DNA from 4 places in the Halomonas sp. 113 genome. Region 1 is predicted to be linked to each of the others. Evidence: predicted binding sites of a transcription regulator. Region 1 holds the regulator's gene; each other region holds the start of a gene.
The links. The regulator LexA, encoded in region 1, represses DNA repair genes until DNA is damaged. The targets are predictions, from matches to a motif close to TACTGTNTANNTANACAGTA.
Positions count from the first base shown of each region.

Region 2: the regulator LexA is predicted to act here: its motif matches at 1,551-1,570, upstream of YERSI8AC_RS06670 (Y-family DNA polymerase).
Region 3: the regulator LexA is predicted to act here: its motif matches at 1,352-1,371, upstream of ruvA (Holliday junction branch migration protein RuvA).
Region 4: the regulator LexA is predicted to act here: its motif matches at 1,530-1,549, upstream of YERSI8AC_RS07640 (LexA family protein).

Region 1 covers NZ_LR881453.1:2,759,400-2,762,497, forward strand. Annotated here, with positions in the region: gene YERSI8AC_RS12945 (L,D-transpeptidase) at 1-94, opposite strand, end outside; gene YERSI8AC_RS12950 (TetR/AcrR family transcriptional regulator) at 72-764, opposite strand; gene lexA (transcriptional repressor LexA) at 1,032-1,712, shown strand; gene YERSI8AC_RS12960 (energy-coupling factor ABC transporter permease) at 1,721-2,392, opposite strand; gene purU (formyltetrahydrofolate deformylase) at 2,432-3,098, opposite strand, start outside.
Region 2 covers NZ_LR881453.1:1,394,967-1,398,064, reverse strand. Annotated here, with positions in the region: gene YERSI8AC_RS06685 (contractile injection system protein, VgrG/Pvc8 family) at 1-384, shown strand, start outside; gene YERSI8AC_RS06680 (hypothetical protein) at 786-956, shown strand; gene YERSI8AC_RS06675 (hypothetical protein) at 1,128-1,478, opposite strand; gene YERSI8AC_RS06670 (Y-family DNA polymerase) at 1,594-2,919, shown strand; gene YERSI8AC_RS06665 (LPO_1073/Vpar_1526 family protein) at 2,954-3,098, opposite strand, start outside.
Region 3 covers NZ_LR881453.1:2,524,662-2,527,759, forward strand. Annotated here, with positions in the region: gene aspS (aspartate--tRNA ligase) at 1-684, shown strand, start outside; gene ruvC (crossover junction endodeoxyribonuclease RuvC) at 764-1,327, shown strand; gene ruvA (Holliday junction branch migration protein RuvA) at 1,433-2,041, shown strand; gene ruvB (Holliday junction branch migration DNA helicase RuvB) at 2,128-3,098, shown strand, end outside.
Region 4 covers NZ_LR881453.1:1,585,858-1,588,955, forward strand. Annotated here, with positions in the region: gene YERSI8AC_RS07635 (Y-family DNA polymerase) at 1-1,078, opposite strand, end outside; gene YERSI8AC_RS07640 (LexA family protein) at 1,075-1,506, opposite strand; gene glyA (serine hydroxymethyltransferase) at 1,750-3,015, shown strand.

The sequences.
Region 1 (3,098 bases):
GCCCTCGCCAACAGCGCAGCAACTGTTCGGTAGTATCGATCTCCAGCCAGATATGTTCCGTTGGAGGTAGCTCAGCTAGCGTAGGAGTTCGCATGTTTTCCTTCTTCTGGCTTGGCACCGTCAAGGGCTATGGGTAACGGCGCATTCATAGCAGCCACCACTACCGGGAGCAATCGCCTGACCAAATCACGCACAGAGACCTGCTCGTGGTAATCCTTCTCCGCGATATCGCGTAGCGCATCGAGGCCAGACAGGGTAAAGATTACCGTGCCGAGCACAAAGTGTAGCCGCCAAAAACGCTCGGCGTCAGGCAGATCCGGCGTTGCTTTGCGCACAAGCTCGGTGAAGCGTGTAAACACATCGCCATACTCTTCCTGGATATAACGTCTTAGATGTCCCTGTGCTTGACTGTAGGCAAGACCCAGCAGGCGCATAAACACTTTCAAACTATTGCGCTCGGCGGGCACCGCGAGAACGGTAGTTGCCATGGTCTCGAGCAGTGTTTCCAGCGGGATAACGCGCCCGGCGTGTTGGCCCTCGAGCTCATCTAGAGCAGTATGAAAGCGCTGACTAAACGGATCCAGGTAGCGGGCAAAAACGGCCTGAATCAAGGCTTTTTTGGAACCAAAATGGTAATTAACAGCGGCTAAGTTAACCCGCGCTTTGCTAGTGATGTTGCGCAGCGAAGTTTCAGCAAAACCCCGCTCTGCAAACAGCACCTCGGCGGTGTCGAGTATACGGGTCACCGTATCAGATTGAGCCATGTCGCTCTCCAGGGAAACAGGTGTTTAAAACATAGCAAAATACTATGCCATAACGTAGGCGGGCTCAACGCTTGATTTATTGACAAAATGTGACGTATTAAATAAGCAGAAACTTAGTTTCAAACGATTAGAAAAATTGCATAGACATCGGCAATAGGCACTGACAAGCCATATACTGGACAGAGGAACATACTGTATACTTAAACACTTATTGATTAAGTCGACATTTAACTTGTTACTGTCTATTCACTATTTATGGAGTCTGGTATGTCGCGTCCGCTAACCGCTCGCCAACAGCACGTGTTTGATTTTATCGTTAAGACCATGGGCGAATTTGGCTACCCTCCTACCCGCGCCGAGATTGCCAAAGCACTTGGCTTCCGCTCACCCAATGCGGCTGAAGAGCACCTGCGCGCGCTGGAACGCAAAGGTGTTATTCGCATTATCCGCAACACCTCTCGCGGCATCCGCCTGCCCAACCAGGAACCTCAAGAAGTCCTGGATAGCGCAGTCACCGCCTTACCCACAACCAACGTGGAAGCCCCACCCACTGGCCTGCCTGTGATCGGGGAAGTAGCTGCCGGCAGCCCCATTTTGGCCGCCGAACATATTGATCGCTACTGCCCGCTACCGGCCGAGTACTTCACTCCCAAAGCTGACTATCTGCTGCGCGTACGCGGCCTTTCCATGAAGGATATTGGCATTTTGGAAGGTGATTTACTGGCGGTTCATCGCACTGACCGGGTTCGCGATGGCCAGATCGTGGTTGCCCGCCTGGACGATGAAGTAACGGTTAAACGCTTCAAACGCCAGGGGCATCAAGTGACGCTGTTTGCAGAGAACCCTGATTTTGCGCCCATTGAAATCGACCTGCGCTCTCAAGCGCTCGATATTGAAGGCGTTGGAGTCGGCGTAATTCGTGGTGGCAACGGCCAGGCACTCGGCTAACAAATCCGCTACTGCAGGTCGATATAGCGGTGGTCATTGAAGGTGGCCACCCAGTTTGGGTGATAGACCAGCAGGATGCTCAGCAGCATGCCAGTAATAAATGCCTCTGAAGGCATTAGCAGTGGTAAAAAACGCGCATACTCCTGGGCGAGATAGATCGCCTCAGGGTCTGTACCCGCGACGATAATCAGCACTACCGCCGCCAAGCCTCCTCCCAGCGTTGCCAGCGCCGCGCCAAAAAAGCCGCAGGCAAACAGAAATACCATCAAGTTATCCGGCAGGCGGCGATCTACCAGCCGCCATACCGTGCCAATAACGGCCGCCGGGACGATCCCGGTAACCAGCACATTTGCCCCCAGCAACATCCACTCATTGCGGCCAATCACCACCATGGCAATGTTGATCAGCACGTTGCTAATCAGCGCTAATGGCGCTTTAAAAACGAGTGTCATCAATACTGTAAAAACAAGGTGTAGCGTTAGCCAATCAACAGCCTGGGCACGAAGCTGCCACATCAGCATCACCGCCAGCGTAGCACCCAGCCAGCGGTGCTGAAGCGCTGAATCCGCTATCAACACCTGCCAGGGACGCCCCCAAAGCGCCCATGCGATCACTGCTAACGAGAGTAGCCAGGTGAGCAGCAGCGCCCAGGGCGATAATACACTTTGCGCAAATGACATGGCGGCCTCTCAGGTTGATGGGCGGGCATTATAGAGTACTTAGCTAAATACCACTGTCTTGTTGCCATGCACCAACACACGATCCTCTAAGTGCCAACGCAAACCGCGAGCGAGCACGGCTTTCTCCACATCACGACCAAAGCGGACTAGATCAGTAGGCGTATGACAGTGGCTAACGCGATGGATATCCTGTTCGATGATGGGGCCTGCGTCGAGTTCCTCGGTCACATAGTGGCAGGTAGCGCCAATCAGCTTAACCCCCCGCTGGTAGGCCTGGTGGTAGGGCTTAGCCCCGGCAAAAGAGGGCAAAAAGCTGTGGTGAATATTGATCACTCGCCCCGCATAGCGCGCGCACAGCTCAGGGGGCAGTATTTGCATATAGCGCGCCAGCACCACGCAGTCGGCGCGGGCACTGTCGATTTCGGCCTGAACCTTGGCAAACGATGCTTGCTTATTGTCGGGGTCGACCGGTACATGGTGATAAGGAATACCGTACCACTCCGTCAGCGAACGCATATCATCATGGTTGGAGATAACCCCGACAATGTCGCAATCCAGTTCCCCCGCCTGCCAGCGGTAAAGTAGATCTACCAAGCAATGTGACTCCCGCGACACCATCAGCACTACGCGCCTACGCTGCTGGGTATCCACCAGCGACCACTGCATATTGAATTCGCTGGCTATCGGTTCAAATGCCGCACGCAGC
Region 2 (3,098 bases), 1.4 Mb from region 1:
GGCGTGGGCGACACCCACCGCTATCTCATCGCCGATCGTGAAGAGTTCACCGGCGTGCTGGCTTATTGGAGCGATCTGGAAAGTGCCGAAAGAAAAGAAGTGCTGGTAGGCAGCAGCGATAACACCAAACGGCTACGCCACACCTACGCAAGCGAGGCCCACGCGATTGAAGAGGCAAGCGCCGAGCTCAAGCGCCTACAGCGCAAGCACTCCGAACTCACCCTGGAACTGGCCGAAGGCCGCGCCGACATCTACCCCGAAACCCCGGTCACCGCACAGGGCTACAAGCCAGAGATCGACGCCACGCCGTGGATCATTGACGAAGTGACCCACAATTTCAGTGAGCGGGGCTATACCTGCAGTATTCGGATGGAGACGCGGTGAGTATTAACACAGAGATGACGGCGGGAATTATCGAGCGTAGCTCTTAAAAAGCAGTACCTAATAACTCCCGGCCGTCCGTTGGCCGAGAGCTTTTGGCGTCCGTCTCCTTACAGAAAAGCTGATTCCTTCCAGCTCGCGCATCCAAGCGTCATAGGACAGCATAGACCAAACAAAAGCCCCCATTTGTAAGAAATCACCGACAAGATTTGTAAGAAATATCTTACAACTTTGTGTTTAGCATCTTTGACGAAGTGACCCACAATGTCACGGAGCAGGGGTATATGTAGAAACAATGAGGCTCACCGTAGATTTGCCTAGTGAAAGGAAAGCAGCGTATCTCCGTGCCATAACACTCGGCCCGTTTGTAGGAGGCGGCATGGGCATTATTAGAGGAACATGCTATGCATTTATACGCGAATGATCACAGCACACAGCGGCAGCGCAAGGCGGCAACCATTGAGGCCGCACGTAAGCGCTATCTTGCCGCGAAACGGCAAGGCAATGTGAGAGTCAGCCTGAGCGCTGAAGAAGCACGGAAACGCGCTCAGAAGTCCATTTTTCGCCTACCTTAATTTTCCAGCTTCCAAAAAACCCCCGGCCATACAACATGGCCGAGGGTTTTGTTTGCCGCAATCTTCTGACGAAGCGTTTCCGCCACGCGTGCTATTAGGCGACCACACCACTATGCCAAACATGCAGAATAAATAATGTAAGCATTTTGCCATCTGTTTGTAAGAAATAACCTACACCGCCCAACACCGCGCCTGCCTAACCACCACCCCTCGATACTGCTTAGCGGTAATAAAACACCCCTGCCCACCAGCGGTGGGCAACAACCGGCAGCGGCTGCCCACGCGGTGGGCTTTGAATAACCGATACTCACCTTCCACTTCCGCCACCACCAGATCGGCATGGCCAAACGAACGCGCCTCATCCACCACCAGCACATCGCCCTCCATCCACGGCCCGCCGGGGCGGGCATCCTCGCTTATCTCCACCAGAAAACAACTGGGCGGAAATTTTCGGCTATCCATTTCGGCCACTGCTGGGTGCTCCACGCCCACCACTGCTGGCCCTAAGTAATTTACTCGCATGCTGTTGCCCTGTGCTTGCTCCACATTAAGCGACGTATATTAGCGGTTGCCTGTCGCTTCCCTGGCTGTTAATACTGTATAAATTAACAGTCTTACACAAGTAGTGGAGCTCAATATGATTGGCCTGGTGGACTGCAACAATTTTTATGTGAGCTGCGAGCGGGTGTTCAACCCCAAACTGGAAGGCCGCCCCGTGGGCATTATGTCCAATAACGATGGCTGCATTATCGCCCGCTCCAATGAGCTCAAAGCGCTGGGTATCGAGATGGGCACCCCCGCCCACCAGGTTCGCCACCTGGTGGATCGCGGCGAGATCGTGTTGCACTCCTCCAACTACGAACTTTACGGCGATATGTCCCACCGGGTGCAAGGCATCCTGGAGCGCGAAACCGCCGGTGTGGAGCCCTACTCCATTGATGAGATGTTCGTGCGCATGGATGGCTTCGAGCCTGAAGCGCTGCTAGAGCACGCCAAATCCCTGCACGCGATGATTCGCCGTGGCACCGGCATTCCCGTCTGTGTCGGCGTTGCCGCTACCCACACCCTGGCGAAGCTGGCCAACCGCATCGCCAAAAAGCACCCCGGCTACCCCGGCGTGTGCATCCTTCACGCGGAAAGTGACGAAGCCAAACACCTGCTAAAGCAGATCGAGGTAGGTGATGTATGGGGCGTCGGCCGCCGCTTGAATGAGCGCCTGCAGATCCTTGGTATCAACACCGCCTGGGATCTCCGCGAAGCGGACGCCAAGCGCCTGCGGCGTAAGTTCTCGGTGAACATGGAGCGCACGGTACTGGAGCTGCGCGGCATCAGTTGCCTGAAGATGAACGACGTTAACGAACCACGCCAGCGCATTATGACCAGCCGATCGTTCGGCCGCCCCACCTCACAGCTCTACGACCTACAAGGCGCCGTTCGCCAACATGCCCAACGGGGCGCGGAAAAGCTACGCGAGCAGAAGAGCCTCGCACGCGCCGTGCTGGTGTTTCTCAAAACCGACCGCTTCCGGCCCGACCTGCCCCAATACTCCCCCAGTCTGGCGGTGGAAATGGAACGCCCTAGCCAGGACACCCGCGACATACTCCACGCCGCCCAGGAAGCGCTGCGCAAGATCTACCGGCCAAAGTACGGCTACAAAAAAGCAGGCGTGATGCTGATCGACCTCACCGACGAGAACCGCCAACAACTCAGCCTGATGGACACACCGCAAACAGAAGAGCAACGCCAGCGCAGCAAAAAGCTCATGGCCACCATGGACGCGCTGAATGAGAAGATGGGCAAGGGAACGGTACGCCTAGGACTACCGGAAAAGAACGCCCCCTGGCACCTACGCTGCGCGAACCGAAGCCCGCGCTATACGACGAATTGGGATGAGTTGATGAAGGTGTATACGGATGAGGGGGCGGCTGATAAGGCCAGGCTCAACACAGCAGGCCCAAAGTAATTCACTCGCATCTGCACGCCTGCTATCTGTCTAGTCAAAAATCACCATAGGGATCAATTAAATGGGGCCACGTTCCCCGAAGATAGGATAAACCAATATACTCACAAACCTTATTTAACGGAACGTGATCAAAATCACAAACAGTACTAAAGCCAAACCTTTCAATTAAAGCACACAGA
Region 3 (3,098 bases), 230 kb from region 1:
CAGTCTCCGATCGTCAAGTTTATGGAAAACATCGTTGAAGAGCTGCTCGACCGCGTGGGCGCAGAAGATGGTGACATCATCTTCTTCGGTGCCGATAAAGCCCGTATCGTTAACGAAGCCATTGGCGCGCTGCGCGTCAAGCTCGGTGCTGATCTGGAACTCTATACTCAAGAGTGGGCGCCACTGTGGGTAGTCGACTTCCCAATGTTTGAAGCCGACGACAGTGGTCGCCTGAGCCCGCTGCACCACCCCTTTACCGCGCCTTCCTGCACACCGGAAGAGCTCAAGGCAGACCCCGCCAATGCGCTTTCACGCGCTTACGATATGGTGCTCAACGGTACCGAATTGGGCGGCGGCTCTATTCGTATCCACGATCAGACCATGCAGAGCACGGTGTTTGAGATTCTAGGCATCGGTGAAGAAGAAGCCCAAGAGAAATTTGGCTTCCTGCTGGATGCACTTCAGTATGGTGCACCGCCTCATGGTGGCTTAGCCTTTGGCTTGGATCGCTTGGTCATGCTGATGGTCGGTGCCAAAACTATTCGTGAAGTCATCGCCTTCCCGAAAACCCAAAGCGCTGCCTGTTTGATGACCAATGCACCGGGCGAAGTCAGCCCCGAGCAGTTGAAAGATTTGAACATCCGCCTACGTCAGAAAGTCAAAGCGGAACCCGCCGCCGAATAAATCGGTTTGGATGGCTGCTCAACACCGACGCCACGGCGTCGGTGTTTTTGTATGTTCTAGTCACACGAGTATCGACGCCATGGAAGAGCAAAAGCCCGTCGTACCCATTCGCATTTTGGGCATAGACCCTGGCTCCCGGGTAACCGGTTACGGGGTGATCGACATTATTGGCGTTAAACCCTGCTACGTAGCGAGTGGCTGTATCCGCACGGCAGAAGGGGCCTTGGAGCAGCGCTTGGCGCAAATTTACGCCGGTCTTAGCGAAGTCGTCGGCCTGCATCGACCCTCCCAGGTGGCCATTGAGCGGGTATTTATGGCCAAAAATCCTGATTCAGCGCTGAAGCTTGGCCAGGCTCGGGGGGCGGCAATGGTGTGTATGGCCAATCATGGCTTGAGCCTTGCCGAGTACGCCGCGCGGCAGATCAAGCAGGCGGTGACCGGCCAGGGCGGCGCGGACAAAGAGCAGGTGCAGCATATGGTGACCGCCATTCTGCAGCTCTCCGCTACTCCCCAGGCCGATGCCGCCGACGCGTTAGCCATTGCGTTAACCCATGCTTATAACGGCTCTGTGTTTAGCAGCCATGGCTTGCCCGCTGCGCCATCTCGGGGCCGCCGTCGCTCAACTGGACGCTGGCGGCTTTAATTCCCGCTGTACCGCTGGCTGAACTACTGGTCACCTGTACAGAGTCGCTTTATAGTAATCACCTGTTTTTCACTCTATTTTTTTCATTCCGGTGCGAGCGTATTTATGATTGGACGTCTGAGTGGTCAGCTAGTGGCAAAGCAACCTCCCTGGATTGTGATCGACGTTCATGGCGTAGGTTACGAACTGGAAACCTCAATGAATACGCTGGTCGCACTTCCTGCGATTAAAGAGAGCGTCTCATTATTCACCCATTTAACCATTCGTGATGATGCCCACTTACTCTATGGCTTCGGCCGTGAGCATGAACGTGCTCTGTTCCGCGCCTTGATCAAGGTCAATGGCGTAGGGCCCAAGCTTGCACTCGCCATCCTGTCGGGTATGGACGAAGACGCCTTTATGCGCTGCGTCCGTGATGACGACAGCAAAGCGCTGACAACCCTGCCAGGAGTGGGTAAGAAAACCGCAGAGCGGCTGATTATTGAAATGCGCGACCGTTTTCCCGAGTGGGAAGATGGCAGCGACGCGCTACTGCCCCTTGAAGCCACCAATGGCCGTGCTTCTACCCGCGATAGTCTTGCTGATGCGGAAGCCGCGTTAGTTAGCTTGGGGTATAAACTGACTGAGGCGTCGAAAATGCTCGCCGATATCGACCCCAATCAGTCTACCGAAGCGCTGATTAAAGCCGCGCTCACCCAGCGCATGGGTGGCTAAGCAGGCAGCGGTGTGAGTACGAAATTGTGGGTAGTGGATAGACCTTTGTGAATAGACCTTTTGAATCGCCATAAAGAAGAGCACCTATGTTAGAACACGATCGGCTGATCGCCGCTGAGCCTGAACAGGGGGAGGGGCGCATTGATTACGCGATTCGCCCCAAGCGGCTGGATGACTATATTGGCCAGCCGCGTGTGCGTGAACAACTGGAAATCTTTATCGGCGCCGCGCGGCTGCGTGAAGAGAGCCTGGATCACACTCTGGTATTTGGCCCCCCAGGGTTAGGTAAAACGACCCTTGCGCATATTATTGCCACCGAGATGGGCGTCGGTATGAAGTCGACTTCCGGGCCGGTACTCGAGCGGGCAGGCGATCTAGCCGCCATGCTGACTAATTTAGAGCCTGGCGATGTACTTTTTATCGATGAAATTCATCGCCTGTCACCGGTGGTCGAAGAAGTGCTCTACCCGGCCATGGAAGATTTTCAGCTCGATATTATGATTGGCGAAGGGCCTGCGGCACGTTCGATTAAACTGGATCTTCCCCGCTTCACCCTGGTGGGCGCCACGACCCGGGCAGGATTATTGACCTCCCCGCTGCGTGACCGATTTGGTATCGTGCAGCGGCTTGAGTTTTATAACCTGGAAGAGCTAACAGAAATTGTCTCGCGTTCAGCGCGCTTGTTAGGAGTTGAAACCAGCCATGATGGCGCCATTGAAGTGGCCAGGCGTTCAAGGGGCACGCCGCGAATTGCCAACCGACTGCTACGCCGGGTGCGAGATTACGCCGAAATGAAAGGTAACGGCGTCGTCGATGTCGCCATGGCTGATGCGGCTCTCAATATGCTTAATGTGGATCACCACGGCTTGGATCATATGGATCGGCGGCTACTGCTGGCCATGATCGATAAATTTGACGGTGGGCCGGTGGGTATTGACTCACTCGCCGCGGCGATCAGTGAAGAACGTGACACGATCGAAGACGTTATTGAGCCCTATCTTATTCAGCAGGGCTTGATGATGCGCACTCCCCGCGGCCGGGTGGCCACCCGCCAGGC
Region 4 (3,098 bases), 1.2 Mb from region 1:
GCAGCGAAAGCTGGTGCTGCTCTGCATCCACTAAATCCAGCAGCATCACGCCAGCTTTCATGAACTGGTAGCGGGGGCGATGAATCTGCTCAAGGCCTTGGCGTACGGCATCAAGGATCACCCGGGTATCGTCGCTGGGTGAGGGCAGGGCGATCAGCGCCTGCGGGAAGTATTGCAACTGATCGCGGCGATGACGGTTAGTGTTGAGAAATACCATCACCGCACGAGCTAAGCTACGTTGCTCGCGAAGTTTTTCAGCGCTGCGCTGGGCGTGGCGCCGCAGTGCATTATGTACTTCTGCAAAAACGCCGGTGGGCTGGCCGAAAGAGCGCGAGGTCATAATGCGTTGGCGCGGTTGATCCAGGGCGTTCATCTCCATACAAGGCGTGCCACGCAGCTCGAGCGCGGTGCGCGCCAGCACCACAGAGAAGCGCTTGCGCAACTGCTTGTCGTCGCTTTGACGCAAGTCCCAAGCGGTGGTCACGCCGCCAATCGCTAAGCGCCCGGCAAGCCGATGGCCGACGCCCCACACGCTGCCCACCGGCGTACGTTTGAGCAGCGCCTGCGTCGTGTGATCCTGTCCATTAAGCAGGCAAACGCCTTGGTAATGTGGGTCTTGCTTGGCAAGGTGATTGGCTAGTTTGGCGAGCGTGTGGGTGGGGGCCAGCCCAACACACACCGGTAACCCTAAATGGCGGCGAATGCGATGGTGCAATTCTCGCCCCAGCCCCTCACACTGCTCTGTGGTTAATCCTTCCAGGTAGACGAACATTTCATCTATTGAGTAGGGCGCAACTGCAGGGCAGGCATCGCGTAGTAGTTGGGTCAGCCGTGCCGACATATCTCCGTAGAGTTCATAGTTAGACGACAGCAGGTGGATCTCGCCGCGCTGACGCATTTCTTCAAGCTTGAAGGCAGGCGCACCCATAGGGATACCCAGCGCTTTTAACTCGGCGGAGCGGGCGATGACACAGCCGTCGTTGTTCGACATTACCCCCACGGGCCTACCTTCCAGCTTGGGCTGAAAAACCCGCTCGCAGCTGACGTAGAAGTTGTTGGCATCGACTAGACCGATCATCGCAAGTACTCGTGCACGACGGCGCGCACTACCCCCCATAGCTGGCAGTCGCTACCTTCAAGTGGCAGTGGCGGATAGTTAGGATGTGTTGAGCACAGGTGCGGCGTTCCCCGATAGAGCGCATAGCGTTTAATTAGGGCCTCGCCCTCTAGCATAGCGACCAGAATATGTCCCAGTTGCGGTTCAATACTGCGATCAACCACCAGCAAATCACCCTCAAAAATTCCCCAACCCTCCATGCTGTCGCCGGTGGCGGTGACATAAAACGTCTCAGTAGGGTTTTTAACCAGCCGTGTGTTGAGATCCAGCGTGCATGGCTCGTAATCCTGGGCTGGCGAAGGAAAGCCACTAAAACCAGCGCGGCCACAAGGCTGCGGCTGAGAGGTTAACGGCAAGGCAGGGGTAAAGTGAGAAGACTGGCCCGGCATCGTCGGCATCCTGGTGCTTAAAATATTGTATAAATATACAGTATTTTGCATGGCGAAGGAAAACGCAAATTGACGCCCCCTGAGATCGCTTCATTGTGTTCGCGATGACACTTTCTCTGTCATTACGTGAATCACGCTCATGCAAGACCTGACGAGGATGCGATGAAAGTCGCGTCAGGCTGCGTTATGATAGCGCCCTCGCTTCTTCCATGATGACCCTTTCTCGTTACGAGGTTCCCGCCGATGTTCAGCCGCGATATGACAATTGCCGGATTTGATGATGTGCTGTTTGATGCCATGCAGAAAGAAGTGGAGCGCCAAGAGGCCCACATCGAACTGATCGCTTCCGAAAACTACGCCAGCCCCCGCGTACTCGAAGCTCAGGGCAGCCAGCTGACCAATAAATACGCTGAGGGCTACCCCGGTAAGCGCTACTACGGCGGCTGTGAGTTCGTCGATATCGCTGAAAACCTGGCCATTGATTACGCCAAAGAGCTGTTCGGCGCCACCTACGTGAACGTTCAGCCCCACTCAGGCTCGCAAGCCAACAGCGCGGTGTTCCAAGCGCTGGTTAAGCCAGGCGATACCATTTTAGGTATGAGCCTGGATGCGGGCGGCCACCTGACCCACGGTGCCAAGCCTAATTTTTCCGGCAAGCACTACAACGCCATTCAGTACGGTCTGGATGAGCAGGGGTTAATTGATTACGATCAAGTGGCCCAGCTTGCTCGCGAGCACAAGCCCAAAATGATCATCGCCGGCTTCTCAGCCTATTCACAAATTGTTGATTGGGCCAAGTTCCGTGAAATCGCCGATGAAGTAGGCGCTTACTTACTCGTTGATATGGCCCACGTCTCTGGTCTGGTCGCGGCAGGCGTATACCCCAGCCCCTTGCCCCATGCCCACGTGGTCACCTCCACTACCCACAAAACCCTACGCGGCCCACGCAGTGGCGTGATTCTCTCAGCGGAAAACGACGCTGATATCGAGAAAAAGCTGCAATCAGCGGTTTTCCCCGGCGGCCAGGGTGGCCCCTTGATGCACGTAATCGCCGCCAAAGCGATCTGTTTCAAAGAGGCTATGGAACCCGAGTTCAAAACCTATCAGCAGCAGGTAGTTAAGAACGCTCAGGCAATGGCCAAGGTGTTTATTGATCGCGGTTACGACATCGTCTCTGGTGGTACCGAAGACCACCTCTTCCTGCTTTCGCTGATCAAGCAGGGCGTAACGGGCAAAGATGCCGATGCTGCTTTGGGTCGTGCCCACATCACTGTGAACAAGAACGCCGTTCCAAACGACCCGCAAAGCCCGTTTGTCACCTCTGGCCTGCGTATTGGCACCCCAGCGGTGACCACGCGCGGTTTCAGTGAACAAGAGTGTAGTACGTTGGCAGGCTGGATCTGCGATATTCTGGACGTACTGGCCAAGGGCGATGACACCAGCGCCATCGAAGCCCAGGTGCTGGATAAAGTGGCCGAGGTATGTGCGCGGCTTCCGGTTTATAAATAAGCAGCTGTAACCATTCTCCTTGGCAAAGGATAGCCACAAAGAACGGGCGGCCCATTAGGGTCGCCCGTTCTTTGTTAGTGCTC